One region of the Priestia megaterium genome, then DNA from elsewhere that is predicted to be linked to it. Evidence: riboswitches for the same ligand, from Rfam matches in the RefSeq annotation. Region 1 holds a riboswitch; each other region holds the start of a gene.
What was found. Region 1 has a riboswitch for cobalamin ahead of nikA (nickel ABC transporter substrate-binding protein). Riboswitches for the same ligand answer to the same signal wherever they lie in the genome.

Region 2: it holds a riboswitch for cobalamin, as region 1 does, so the genes downstream of both, CEQ83_RS23735 (ribonucleoside-diphosphate reductase subunit alpha) here and nikA (nickel ABC transporter substrate-binding protein) in region 1, are expected to answer to the same signal.
Region 3: it holds a riboswitch for cobalamin, as region 1 does, so the genes downstream of both, CEQ83_RS09660 (ABC transporter substrate-binding protein) here and nikA (nickel ABC transporter substrate-binding protein) in region 1, are expected to answer to the same signal.

The regions. Positions count from the first base shown of each region.
Region 1 covers NZ_CP023317.1:480,979-485,435, forward strand. The annotation lists gene ftsZ (cell division protein FtsZ) at 333-1,337, shown strand; cobalamin riboswitch at 1,340-1,530, shown strand; gene nikA (nickel ABC transporter substrate-binding protein) at 1,675-3,216, shown strand; gene CEQ83_RS02570 (GNAT family N-acetyltransferase) at 3,286-3,813, shown strand; gene CEQ83_RS02575 (YfmQ family protein) at 4,386-4,457, opposite strand, start outside.
Region 2 covers NZ_CP023317.1:4,637,277-4,641,733, forward strand. The annotation lists gene CEQ83_RS23730 (ribonucleotide-diphosphate reductase subunit beta) at 1-434, opposite strand, end outside; gene CEQ83_RS23735 (ribonucleoside-diphosphate reductase subunit alpha) at 451-2,694, opposite strand; cobalamin riboswitch at 2,828-3,013, opposite strand; gene menC (o-succinylbenzoate synthase) at 3,292-4,395, opposite strand; gene CEQ83_RS23745 (o-succinylbenzoate--CoA ligase) at 4,399-4,457, opposite strand, start outside.
Region 3 covers NZ_CP023317.1:1,925,742-1,930,198, forward strand. The annotation lists gene CEQ83_RS09650 (YpjP family protein) at 143-745, shown strand; gene CEQ83_RS09655 (thioredoxin family protein) at 934-1,248, shown strand; cobalamin riboswitch at 1,339-1,471, shown strand; gene CEQ83_RS09660 (ABC transporter substrate-binding protein) at 1,731-2,690, shown strand; gene CEQ83_RS09665 (adenosylcobinamide amidohydrolase) at 2,779-3,387, shown strand; gene cbiB (adenosylcobinamide-phosphate synthase CbiB) at 3,392-4,378, shown strand; gene cobD (threonine-phosphate decarboxylase CobD) at 4,353-4,457, shown strand, end outside.

The DNA of each region.
Region 1 (4,457 bases):
ATTTCTAAGGGCTTTTTCTCATTTTGTCTATAAAAATATTATTCTCTTAGTCACATCTTACTCAAAATTAAATACAGACATCTGTCAAATGAATGATACAATAAGCTTATATGCCGTTTTGAGTGGGAAAACCAAAAAAGAGTTCGGCGTACTAACTTCGGAACAACAATAATTTTACATAAAGATGTAAAGATTTAAAGGTTAAAAGAGAAATGTATAAAATCTGTAAAACAAAAGAACAGTTACGCGTTAAACATAGGAGTAAAAGGTTCTTCACGTGTTTTTTCGGATAATAAGAGAAAGTAATTTTGATCATTGAGGAGGAACTTAGAATGTTTGGATTTGATGGAGATGTATCGCCATTAGTGCGAATTAAAGTAATTGGAGTCGGCGGTGGAGGAAATAACACCGTTAACCGTATGATTGAACATGGTGTACAAGGGGTAGAATTTATCGCCGTTAATACGGATGCTCAGGCGCTTAATTTATCTAAAGCAGATGTGAAAATGCAGATTGGTGCGGCATTAACGCGAGGATTAGGTGCAGGAGCTAATCCAGAAGTAGGAAGAGAAGCTGCAGAAGAAAGCAGAGAGCAAATTCAAGAAGTACTGCAAGGCGCAGATATGGTATTCGTAACAGCTGGCATGGGGGGAGGCACTGGTACTGGAGCAGCTCCGGTTATTGCCCAAATTGCCCGTGAACTAAATGCTTTAACAATTGGAGTAGTTACTCGTCCTTTCAAGTTTGAAGGAAATAAACGTACCAAGCAAGCAGTAGGCGGTATTACTGCGATGAATGAATCGGTAGATACCCTTATTGTCATTCCAAACGACCGTTTGCTTGAAATCGTTGATAAAAAGACACCTATGCTTGAAGCATTCCGTGAAGCAGATAATGTTCTTCGCCAAGGTATTCAAGGTATTTCAGATTTAATCGCTGTTCCAGGGCTGATTAACCTTGACTTTGCTGATGTAAAAACAATTATGTCTAATCAAGGATTTGCGCTTATGGGTATCGGACGAGCTTCGGGATCAGATCGAGCAATTGAAGCAGCGAAAAAAGCGATTTCTAGTCCGCTGCTAGATGCATCGATTGATGGAGCAAGAGGCGTGCTGCTGAACATTACGAGCGGCAGCAGCCTGAGTCTTTACGAAGTACAGGAAGCAGCAGATATTGTCACGTCCGCTTCTGATCAGGACTTAAATATGATTTTTGGATCTGTGATTAATGAAGATTTAAAGGACGAAATGATGGTAACCGTTATTGCCACTGGATTTGATGATGAAGGTATTTCACCATCAGCTTCCACTTCTAGAGTTTCAAGAGCACGCTACTAAATTAAATAACCAGCTTTTATGGTGGCAATTGTTTTTCAATTGCCTTAAAAGGGAATCCGGTGAAAATCCGGAGCGGTCCCGCCACTGTAACAAGGAGCCTTATGTCAAAAAGCCACTGTCTATTTAGAGACGGGAAGGCGGTATAAGGCAATGACTTGAAGCCAGGAGACCTGCCATAAATCGCAGCACACAATAACCTACGAGGATAGGGAGGTGTTTTGGCAGAATCAAAAATACGATAAACAAGGGATACGTTTATCTGAATTTGTTGTGAAGGCAAGCACTTCTTTTTAGAAGTGCTTTTTTTTGTGTATTAAAATAGAAGGTGGAAAAATGAATGATAAATAATAAAAAACTTGTATCTATGATATTTCTCGTGTTACTTTGCCTCACTGCTTGCGCTCCTAATGAAGAGAGCGTAAGTATAAAAGAAAGAAAGAAAACGGATAAAAGTGTGACGTTTTTATTTAATTTTACATCTGCAACGCTTGATCCTCATACGGACGATAATTATACAGCAGTTCGTGGGGGAGTAGGGGAGACGCTTGTTAAAATCAACGACGATTTAAAAATAAAGCCTTGGCTTGCTGAAAAGTGGGAAACGAAAGATAACGGCCTTACATGGACATTTATGATAAGAAAGAACATCACGTTTCAAAATGGAAAAGCGCTAGATGCAAATGCCGTTAAGTCTTCTCTTCAAAGAACGATAGATCAAAGTTATGCGATGAAAAACGCTTTAAATATTAAAGAAATGAAAGCGAACAGTCATGCGCTGACAATTACATTAAAAGAACCAATGCCTAAATTTCCTTCTGAATTAGTGCATCCAAATACAGCTATTATAGATGTTGATGCTTCTAATATAGCTAAGAAGCCCATTGGTACGGGTCCATTTCGCGTCTTGTCTTTTGATCAAGGAAATCAAGTAAAATTAGAAAGATATGAAAATTATTGGGGTGGAAAAGTGAAATTGAAAAGTGCGATCTTTGGATTTAACGAAGATGCTAATGCGCGAGTTGCTGCTCTTCAATCTGGAACAGCCGATATTATTTATCGCCCGCCTTTAGAAAGCTTGGGCACTTTACAAACAGATCCGTCTTTTAAAGTAAGTGGAGTACCTAGTGTGCGCACCCATTTATTGCTTTACAATCAAACTAATGACGCATTAAAAGACGAAAATGTAAGAAAAGCTATCGATACCTTATTGAACCGAAAAGAAATTGTTAGCAGCATCATGAACAATCAAGCGGCAGCGGCTCGAGGTCCATTTTTACCCCAATTTCCTTTTGCTGATAGTACTGCTAATGAGCAAAGAGGTATGACATCTGCTAAAAAATATTTAGAGAAAGCAGGCTATCAAATCAAAAATGACAAAGCAATCAAAAATGGAAAGCCACTATCGCTCTCTCTTGTCACATACAGTTCTTTGCCAGAACTGCCTTTAATTGCTCAGCTTATACAGTCTAATGCCAAAGAGTTAGGAATTACTATTAAGATTCACCTAGTTGAAGATAGCGATGAATATGTAATGGCAAAAGATGATTGGGATTTAGCATTGTACAGCCTTATCACAGCACCTAGAGGAGATGCCAGCTATTATTTAAGTACGAACTATTTGCCCGGCGGTGGTTTAAATGCCAGCCGGATTAATGATGATACGCTAACAAAAATGATAGAACAGTTAAATTCAACAGTAGATGACGCAAAACGAGATCAGTTAGCCAAACAAGCAACCGCTTTGATTAATAGAAAAATGCTGACGTCATCGATTGTACATCCAAACATTGTTGTTGCTTATAATCAAAAAGTGAAAAACTGGACAACAAATCCAAGCGAGTATTATATGCTGACTCAGCATTTAGACGTAACACCGTAGTTAACATTGCAGCATAAGCAGAGAAAAGAAAAAGTATACAATGATCGCTAAAAGGATGTGACAGTAAACGTGCAAGAAGTACAAATGTATCAAATTAAAGAAGTAAAAGAAAATGATGCTGAAGTGATTCAGTTTGTCATGAATATGCGGAATGAGCTATTTCCTATGCTGGAAAAAAATCAGCTTCCTGTGGATTTGCTTCATTTTAATGAACATTACGTTCAAGCGAAAGACGCTGCTTTTTTTGCAGCTGTTACGGAAAATCAACAAGTAATTGGAACCATTGGTTTATACGCTTACGATGGACGGTTTCATGCATTAAAAGAGCGATATGAACATAGAACTGCAGCTGAGGTTGTAAAATGCTATGTCGATCCAGCGTACCGGCGTCTAGGCATTGGACAGCAGCTGTTAAAAGCAGTTGAACAATTTGCCCAAAGTCATTTTTATGACACGCTGTATCTGCATACTCATCCTTTTTTACCTGGCGCTATTCCTTTTTGGGCTTCACAAGGCTTTATCAAAAGGCTAGCTGAACAGGATGAACCATGGAATACGCTGCACATGGACAGAAAAATACAACGAGTCGTAACGTAACGAGATCATACAGTAATTACCATGGAATCTGTATATGGGCTCATGCTATAATGAACGTAACTTACATTTATAGCCTGTAGGGCAAGTCCTTACAGAAAAGAACCACGTTTCGAATTGGCTGAAACGTGGTTCTTTTCTGTAAAAAACAAGTAACAAAATATTTTTAAAAATATATATGAAATCGCTTTCAAAAAAATGAAATATATTATATAATTACTAGTGTTGTGTTGTACTTTGTTAGTGTTAAATCAATATCCTACATGTGTGAGCCGATTGCCTTATGGTAGTCGGCTTCCTTTTTATGGTAGGATTCTAAAATGAAATAGCATTCGTTAAAATGGCTGTAATCGTCATGACAATAGTTGTCCCAAAGGCCCACTTGAAAAGAAAGAAAAGTCGCAATTATGCCAAACCCTAACAAAGAAAGCATTATCCATCACCTCTTAAAAAAATAGAAAATTCTATTAATTTATGTTATAGCATTAGAATTAATGTTAAAGTTTGGTATTTTTAAGTAAGGTAACTTCAAACTAAACCTAAAAACTAAAAAAGCCGCCTTGTAGGCGACTGGTTTAAGCTAGGTCAGCTGTTATGGACTGCTTTTGAAGGTGATCAGACAGCAGGCTGTAGGCGATAATCTTCTT
Region 2 (4,457 bases), 870 kb from region 1:
CAGTATTCAAATACTTCATCTTGTTTTCCTTTTGGTACAAGACTTGATAAAACATATGAATACGAATGATTATGAACCACTTCTTGCTGCGCTAAAATAATCATTAGAGCGTTAATCGAAGAATCGGTTACATAGTCAGCTACTTTGCTAGCATAATCTGATTGAATACTGTCCAGTAGCGCCAGCAGGCCAATAATTTTTAGAAAGCTCTCTTGTTCGTCAGCGGTTAACTGAGGGAACTGTTTAATATCTTGACCCATATTAATTTCAAACGGCGTCCAGAAATTAGCTAGCATACGCTTGTATTTAGGGAACGCCCATGAAAATCGGACGTCATCCCAGTTTAGAATATTGGAGCTCTTGCCGTTGATGATTCCTGTCGAACGGTTCGGAGCTGTTTCGTTCATTAATTCTCGTTTTAACATGCTTGTCATCAATTATTCACTCCTTTTAACTATGACAGCTTTCACATTCTTCAATGACTTCACTTGATGTTGAACGTACGTAATAGGTCGTTTTTAATTTTTCTTTCCATGCCGTCATATGAAGATCCAGCAGCTCTTTTGCTCGGATATCATTTTGTACATATAAATTGAATGAAATAGATTGATCAATATGACGCTGGCGCTTGGCGTTTTGCTTAATGCTCCAGTGCTGATCAATTAAATAAACGGACTTATAATACCAGTTTGTTGCTGGCGATAAATCTGGTGCCGTCACTGGGATTTTATAGTTTTTCTTTTCCTCTGAATAAAACTTACGGAAAATCGGATCAATACTTGCCGTAGAACCCGCGATAATAGATGTTGATGAATTAGGTGCTACAGCCATTAAATATCCATTTCTTATCCCATTGCTTTGAACTTCGCTACGCAGTTCACTCCACGCTTCGCTCGTGTATTCACGTGTTTCAAAATAAGCGCCTGACTCAAAATCTGAGCCTTTAAATAATGGATATGCGCCTTTTTCTTTAGCTAAGTTCATGCTTGCCTGCACGGTTAAGTAAGAAATTTGTTCATACAATTCATCGCAATATGCTACCGCTTCATCTGTCTCCCATGCTATTTTCTTTAAGGCAAGCAAATGGTTCCAGCCAAATGTGCCAAGCCCTACTGCGCGGTACTTTTGATTCGTTAGCTTTGCTTGAAGTACCGGCAAATCATTTAACTCAATAACATTATCAAGCATGCGTACTTGAATTGGAATTAAACGTTCAAGTACATCTTCAGTTACGGCTCTCGCTAAGTTAATAGAAGAAAGATTACATACAACAAAATCGCCCGGATTCTTTGTAATAATAATTTTTCCGTCTTCCGTAATTTCCTCTGTTACGACCGTTGTACTTTGGTTTTGCGTGATTTCTGTACATAAGTTACTGCAGTAAATCATGCCCGCGTGTCGGTTTTGATTAGCTCGGTTAACCGTATCACGATAGAACATATAAGGAGTTCCGGTTTCAAGCTGCGAAAGCATAATGCGCTTGAAGATCTCAATAGCAGGCACTGTTTCTCTTGAAAGCTGTTCATTGTTTACACACTCAGCGTAACGAGTGCGGAACGAACCGCTGCCTTCTTCTTCATCATAAAAATCTTCTAACGAGTAGCCCATCAGCGTACGAACTTCGTGAGGATCGAATAAGTGCCAGTCTTCACGTGCTTCTACTTTTTCCATAAACAAATCTGGCAAACATACGCCAGTGAATAAATCATGCGTGCGCTGGCGTTCATCACCATTGTTCAAACGCGCGTCTAAGAATGAAAAAATGTCTTTATGCCAAACATCTAAATATACAGCAATAGCTCCTTGTCGTTGACCTAGCTGATCGACACTTACAGCCGTATTATTTAGCTGTTTCATCCATGGAATTGTTCCTGATGATACGCCTTTAAAACCTTTTATATCACTTCCTCGGCTTCTAATATGACCGAGGTAGACACCAATTCCGCCTCCATTTTTACTAAGCGTGGCCAAATCTGTATTGCTATCATAAATACCGCGTAAGCTGTCATCAATCGTATCAATAAAGCAGCTAGATAGCTGTCCGTAGCTCTTTCCTGCGTTTGAGAGTGTTGGTGTGGCAACCGTCATATATAGACTAGAAAGCGCCCAGTACGCTTCTTTTACTAATGCTGTTCGATTTTCTTTCTTTTCTTGAGACATCAGCGTCATAGCAATGATAAGAAAACGTTCTTGCGGTAATTCGTATACACGCTTATCATGTGATGTCGCTAAATAGCGATCTGCTAATGTCAGCAATCCAATGTATGTAAATAAACGATCGCGTTCAGGAATAATGACTGAAGCAATTTCATTAATTTCTTCTTCTGTATATGTTTTTAATAGCTGTTTATTATAAATGCCGATTTTTGTTAGTTCTTGAATAAGCTGATAAAACGAACCGTACTTCTCTTTTTTATCATAACCTCGGTTGTCCGCTGCTTTTCGATATAGTTCGTTTAAGTAGACGTCTGCCGCCACGTACGTCCAATCTGGTTCTTCCATTGAAATACGCTCTAGGGCTGCCAAAATTAGTACGTTTGCAACCTTTTCGTCCGTCATATTTTCCTTTACTGTAACAGTTTGAATAACCTTTTCCTCATACAAAGAAAAATCAAGTTGCGTAAATTCTTTTTTTAAACGTTCAATATATGCAGTTAATTCATGTAGAATTGTAGGCTTTAATGTATTCACCATAAATATGGCTCCTCTCTTCACTTCAAAATAAAAAATCGCTCACCGTACCTCGGTGAGCGAATAGAACGAAGATAGAAGAAGACACTAAGTCTTTTCTCAATCCTCGCTCTACCCTCTCACCTCCCGAAGAAGATAAAACGACATAAAAAAGGCAGGTCTCCTGACTTATGCTTCTTTTTACTTTAAGGCCTTCCCATGATGTTTACTCACAGTGGATCTCCTTATTTCATCAGCATTCACAGTTGCGGGGACAGCTTTGGATTTTCACCAAATTCCCTTTTAAGTCTTTTTATCAGACACCTTTTTCACTGGAAAACACAAAATATAGTATTTTATTATTGTTTAACAAACAACATATTGTGTTATGTTATAAACACATTATATAGGACAACTTAGAAAACTATCAACCTATTTTCAAAAATAATTTTGTTTTTTACGATAAAATCCTTCGACTTTTTTCATCAAACTACTCCATCATAACATGTTTTGACACGCTTGATGGAACAATGTGCTCTTTTTAAAAAATTTGTCCTATTTTTCTACTAAACATTGCCAACATCAATAAAAAAACCGTTTTTCATAAAAAACGGTTTTTAATTATTTGTATTCTTTTTCAAATGCTGTGATTGTTTTGATAAACTTTTTATCAATATCGTATCCTATCCCCGGTTTTTCCTTCACCTTTATTACTCCGGCTTCTACCTCTACTTCGGGCTTAATAATATCTTTTTCCCAATAGCGAGACGACGCAGAAATGTCACCTGGTATCGTGAAAGAAGGCAGTGTGGCAAGGGCGATGTTATGAGCTCGTGAAATCCCGGCTTCTAACATTCCGCCAACCCAAAGCCTTACACCGTGTAGGGCGCATAAATCATGAATTTTTTTTGCTACAGACATTCCGCCAACTCGACCGATTTTCACATTGATAATCTTGCAGCTTTTTTGTTCGATTGCATGACGTGCATCTTCATAGCTCACAATACTTTCATCTAAGCAAATCGGCGTCTTCATTTGCTTTTGTAATAATCGATGATCAAGGATATCATCCGAACTTAACGGCTGTTCGATCATCATTAAATTCAATTCATCTAGTTTTTTCAATGAATCACTATCGCTTAACGTATAGGCTGAATTGGCATCAGCCATAAGAGGAATGCTTGGAAATTCATCTCGAATTTGTTTCAGTAGCTCATAGTCAGCGCCTGGCTTAATTTTCACTTTAAAGCGCTTATAACCATCTTTCATATAAGTCTTTATTTGTTCTTTCATGATGGAAATATCATTTAAGCCAACTACCACTCCAGCTTCTACAGCAGGCCTTATTCCGCCAATTACTTCAGCTAAGGGCTTATTTTGGCGCTTTGCATACAAATCCCATACAGCACAGTCCAAAGCTGCTTTAGCCATGTTGTTCCGCTTTAGAGGTTTGAATAACTTTTGAACATCCTCTGGTTTTTGAAGCTGCTGGTGAAGAAGCGAAGGAATTAAAAAATCGTCTAACATATGAAAACATGTCTGAATCGTTTCTTCCGTATACCAAGGAGATGAAAAAGCAACGACTTCTCCCCATCCTGTAAATCCTTTTTCATCTTCTACTTCAAGCAAAATCAATTCTCGATCCTGGACCGTACCATAGCTTGTTGAAAAAGGAGAAAGAAGCTTCATGTCAATTTTATAAAGATGTACTTTTTTGATAATCATCGATTAAATCCCTTTCTGTATGAACGATGATAGCTTCCGGCGTATGATTTTATTAGAGGCCG
Region 3 (4,457 bases), 1.4 Mb from region 1:
CAAATGCCCGTAGACAGCATAAATGAATAAGCAAATATAGGTAAAAAATTAATAAGTATGTTACAATACCTAGTGAGTTATGATAATGAATTTTACAATATGAAAAGACCATATGGGAAAAGATGAGAAAGGAAAGATACGAATGCCTAGATGGATAAAAAGAATGCTAATTGTATTTATTACAGTATTTACATTTGGGCTTGTCACTCCACCAGAATATTTATACGTTGATGATGCAAAAGCGGACAAGCAACATAAAGCAGGGTATGTAAGAGAAACAACTCCTGTCACAGCTGTTATAGAAGATATTCATTTGCCATATGAAGAACCAAAATATGAAGACGTTTCATCATTTGTTACGTATGCAATGGAATCAGCTGAAAAACAGTCAGTGGAAAAATTCGGAACAAAAATTGGTCCTGTCATTGAAGATGAATTTCGTCAAGCAGTGTTACCTAAAATTGAAGAAGTGCTGACCGACATTGGCACTGAACGTGAACAGTCAATTCAGAATCTCGAGATAAGCGAGCACCCTGCTGCTGGCTACGGTGAAAAGATTTTCCATGTATATGACCGGGAAACCGGTCAGGACTTAATACGGTTTCATGTACGGCGTGAAAATCCTCCAAAAGATGGATACTGGTTTAATTTTCACTATCATGCGGCCGCAGATAATTTTCAAAAGCATTATGATTTAGGGAAAATTTATTGGAACCGAAACATGCCGCCTAAGTGGTTCAGCTGATAATAGACACAACATTCTACAATTTCGAAATGTTAGCTTTTTTAAGCTAGCATTTTTTTACGTCTAAAACCGTTATGGTCTAAATAAGCTGAAACATTAGCACAACGATAAAAAAATCGTTTATAATGAAGTCAGACTTCTTACTATAGAATTGTAGGAAGGAACGAATAGACGCTGGAGGTAACACAATGAAACAATTTACGGAAGAAAAACAATTTCGCGAACAAATTAAGAATGAAACACTAAGCGTTGGGATTTTTACGACAACGTGGTGTCCTGATTGCAAACGTTTGGATATGTTTATTGATGAAATCGTTGACGAAAATACAGATAAAGCATGGTTTAAAATTGACAAGGATGAGTTTGAAGAACTTTCTGCTGAAAACAATGTAATGGGTATTCCTTCTCTTCTTGTATATAAAAACGGTGAAAAAATTGCGCACCTGCACAGTGCAAATGCTAAAACGCCTGAAGCGGTCCGTGAATTTTTAGCAACTCTTTAATTCCCTAAGCTGCGAGAGCATTCTCGCAGCTTTTTTTGTGAGAATGGCTATTTCCATTTTTCGATGAGTGGGGTATACTAGGACAAGTGAATAATCGTAAAGCAATAAGGTCTCAATTTAAAGATTGAGTGAAAAGGGAAGTCTGGTGAAAAACCAGCGCGGTCCCGCCACTGTAAGCGCTTTGTGCGTAAGTCAGGAGACCTGCCTTATTGTTAGCTGTGAAACCTTCGAGGAAGGGTGAAGCAGGGTAATGAACATACATATCAAGTATAGTGAACGGATTCTTTTCCTGCTTATCTTGACGTTACCTGCTTTGCTTTCAATTGAAAGTAAAGCTTTTTTATTTTGAAGCTGCTGCCGAGCAGTATACATAGTCAAAGCGGAAAAAACGGGATAGCGCTGCTTTTTGCATGATCATTTGCTTTTTCTTTAACGTGGAGGTTTCGTATTCACAATGAACAATATATAGGGGGAGTATTTAGATGAAAAAATGGCTTTCGTATTCCATTATTGCGCTGTTAGTCATCGTACTTGCTGCATGCGGTGCAGGCAGCCAAAGCAACAGTGATAAAAAAACGAAGCAAGATACAGAACAAACGTCACAAGCTGCGTTTCCAGTGAAGGTAAAAGACGCGCGTGATAAAGAAATTACGTTGAAAAAACAGCCTAAGAAAATTGTTTCATTAATGCCAAGTAATACGGAGATTGTATATGCCCTTGGCCTTGAAAAAGAATTAGTCGGTGTCACAAGCAACGATGATTATCCTAAAAGCGTAAAGAAAAAAGCGCAGGTGGGAGATATGAACGTTAATGCAGAAAAAGTTATTGCTTTAAATCCTGATTTAGTGCTGGCACACGCTTCAAGTATGGGCGTTTCAGATGAAGTATTTAAACAAATTGAAAGTGCGGGTATTCCGGTATTTGTTGTAAAAGATTCAACAACGTTTGATACGGTTTATGATTCTATTACGCAAATTGGTAAATTAACGGGTAAAACAAAAGAAGCTAATCAAACAATTAAAGACATGAAAGAAAAAGTAGCTTCAATTGAGAAAAAAGCAAAAACGATTTCAAAAGAAGATCGTAAAAAAGTATGGATAGAGGTATCGGGAGCTCCTGAGATTTATACAACAGGAAAAGGTACGTTCATGAACGAAATGCTTACTATGATCGGTGCTGATAACGTAGCGGCTAGTGAAAAGGGTTGGGTTAAGTTTTCTGAAGAGCAAGTTGTTAAGTTAAACCCTGACGTTATTATCGCAACGTATGATGCAGACAAAAATGAGATTATGAAGCGTCCCGCTTGGAGCAGCATGACTGCTGTAAAAGAGGGGAACATCGAAAAGGTTAATCAAAACAAAATCAACCGCTTAGGACCTCGTATTGTAGATGGCTTAGAGGACTTAGCAAAAGCAGTATACCCTGAGGTGTACAATAAATAAAAAGAGGGACCATATTCCAGTTCGAATTGAAAAGGGGATTGGTCCCTTTTCACATCTTAAAATTGAAGAACGGCCTGAGCTTTTAATCATGAAAACCGAGACTTCTTATAAAACATACAGCTCAGGCGTTTTAGGAACAGGCATCACGGAAACGGACACCTTTTACAATCGATTTGTTCATAAAGACTATTATTCAGATACTCCTTCTTTAGAGTATGAGCAATATTTGATGAAAGAAAATGTGCGCCATGAGCAAATCGTAGGGTTGATGACAGCGGTTTGGTTAAAAGAAAGAGCGATTTACTGTTATGAAGGCTACGGAGTAAGAGTAGCTTCCGTGATAACGGCTGGAGTAGGAAACGCAGTGGATATTACAGCTGACGAAGCTGTCCCTTTCTATTCCTCTCCCGGTACAATTAATATGTTTTTTTTCGTGGAAGGCAGGCTTACGGATGCGGCGTTTTTACAGCTTTTTATTGCCGCTACAGAAGCCAAAACAAAAACGCTGTCACAGCTGGGTGTCATAGATCCAGCTACAAAGACGATTGCTACGGGAACATCTACGGACAGTATCTCAGTTGCAGCGTCTCAGCAAGGACCATTATATGAATATGCAGGCTCTATGACCGCTTTAGGTCAAGCGGTAGCCAAGCTGGTAAAAATAAGCTTAGAGCAGGCACTTAAGGAAAAGAGGTGAAGAAATGAGTATTGCACAAGCGATGATTGCACACCTGACAGCCATGACGATTGCTCTACTCATTGACCGAATCATAGGTGACCCAGAAAATTGGCCGCATCCCGTTCGCTGGTTTGGCAAGTGGATTTATTGGATGGATTCCAGATTAAATAAAGGCGCAGGAAAACGATTCAAAGGATTGCTTCTTGTGATAAGTATGGTGGTGCTCGCAGGAGTTATTCCTTTTTTATTCCTTCATGCTTTGTACGGAGTTCATTTTATACTAGGTGTTTTAGTAGAGGGCGTAATGATTGCGACTACTATATCCACTCGTTCCTTAAGCGAAGCTGCTTATAAGGTGCAAAAGCCGCTTCAGCTAGGAGATATGGAGAAAGCTAGATATGAAGTAAGCATGATTGTGGGACGAGATACGGACCGTTTATCAGAAGGAGAAATTGCCAGAGCGACGGTAGAGACCGTGGCTGAAAATACAAGTGATGGTATTACAGCTCCGCTTTTTTATGCATTTATAGGAGGGGGAGCCCTAGCCTTTTTTTACCGAGCTATTAACACATGCGATTCAATGGTTGGGTATAAAAATGACCGCTACTTTCTGTTCGGCTATTTTAGTGCAAAAACCGATGACGTATTAAACTATATTCCAAGTCGGTTAACTGCAGTGGTGATGACCGCTGTTAATGTAGCAAAAAGCCAATATTCTCTTTGGCATGTAACGAGTTTGATTAAGCGCGATGCTAAGAAGCACCCAAGTCCAAATAGCGGATACGGGGAAAGTGCAGTGGCTGCCCTTTTAGGTATTCAACTCGGCGGGCTTAATACATATAAAGGCATAGAATCTAATCGTGCAAAAATGGGCGAACCACTCATTCCCCTGCAACCCGGTCATATTGAACAAGCTGTTTTCATTATGAAAAGGACGGTCTATGCTACGTGGTTATTCTATCTTTTGTTAGGAGGAGTTATTAGTGCTATTACCTACACATGGAGCTAACCCCAATGTCTTTTTAAAAGCAATAGGGGCCGAGAATTTGTCGCATCTAAAAGACTTTAGCGTAAACACAAATCCTTTA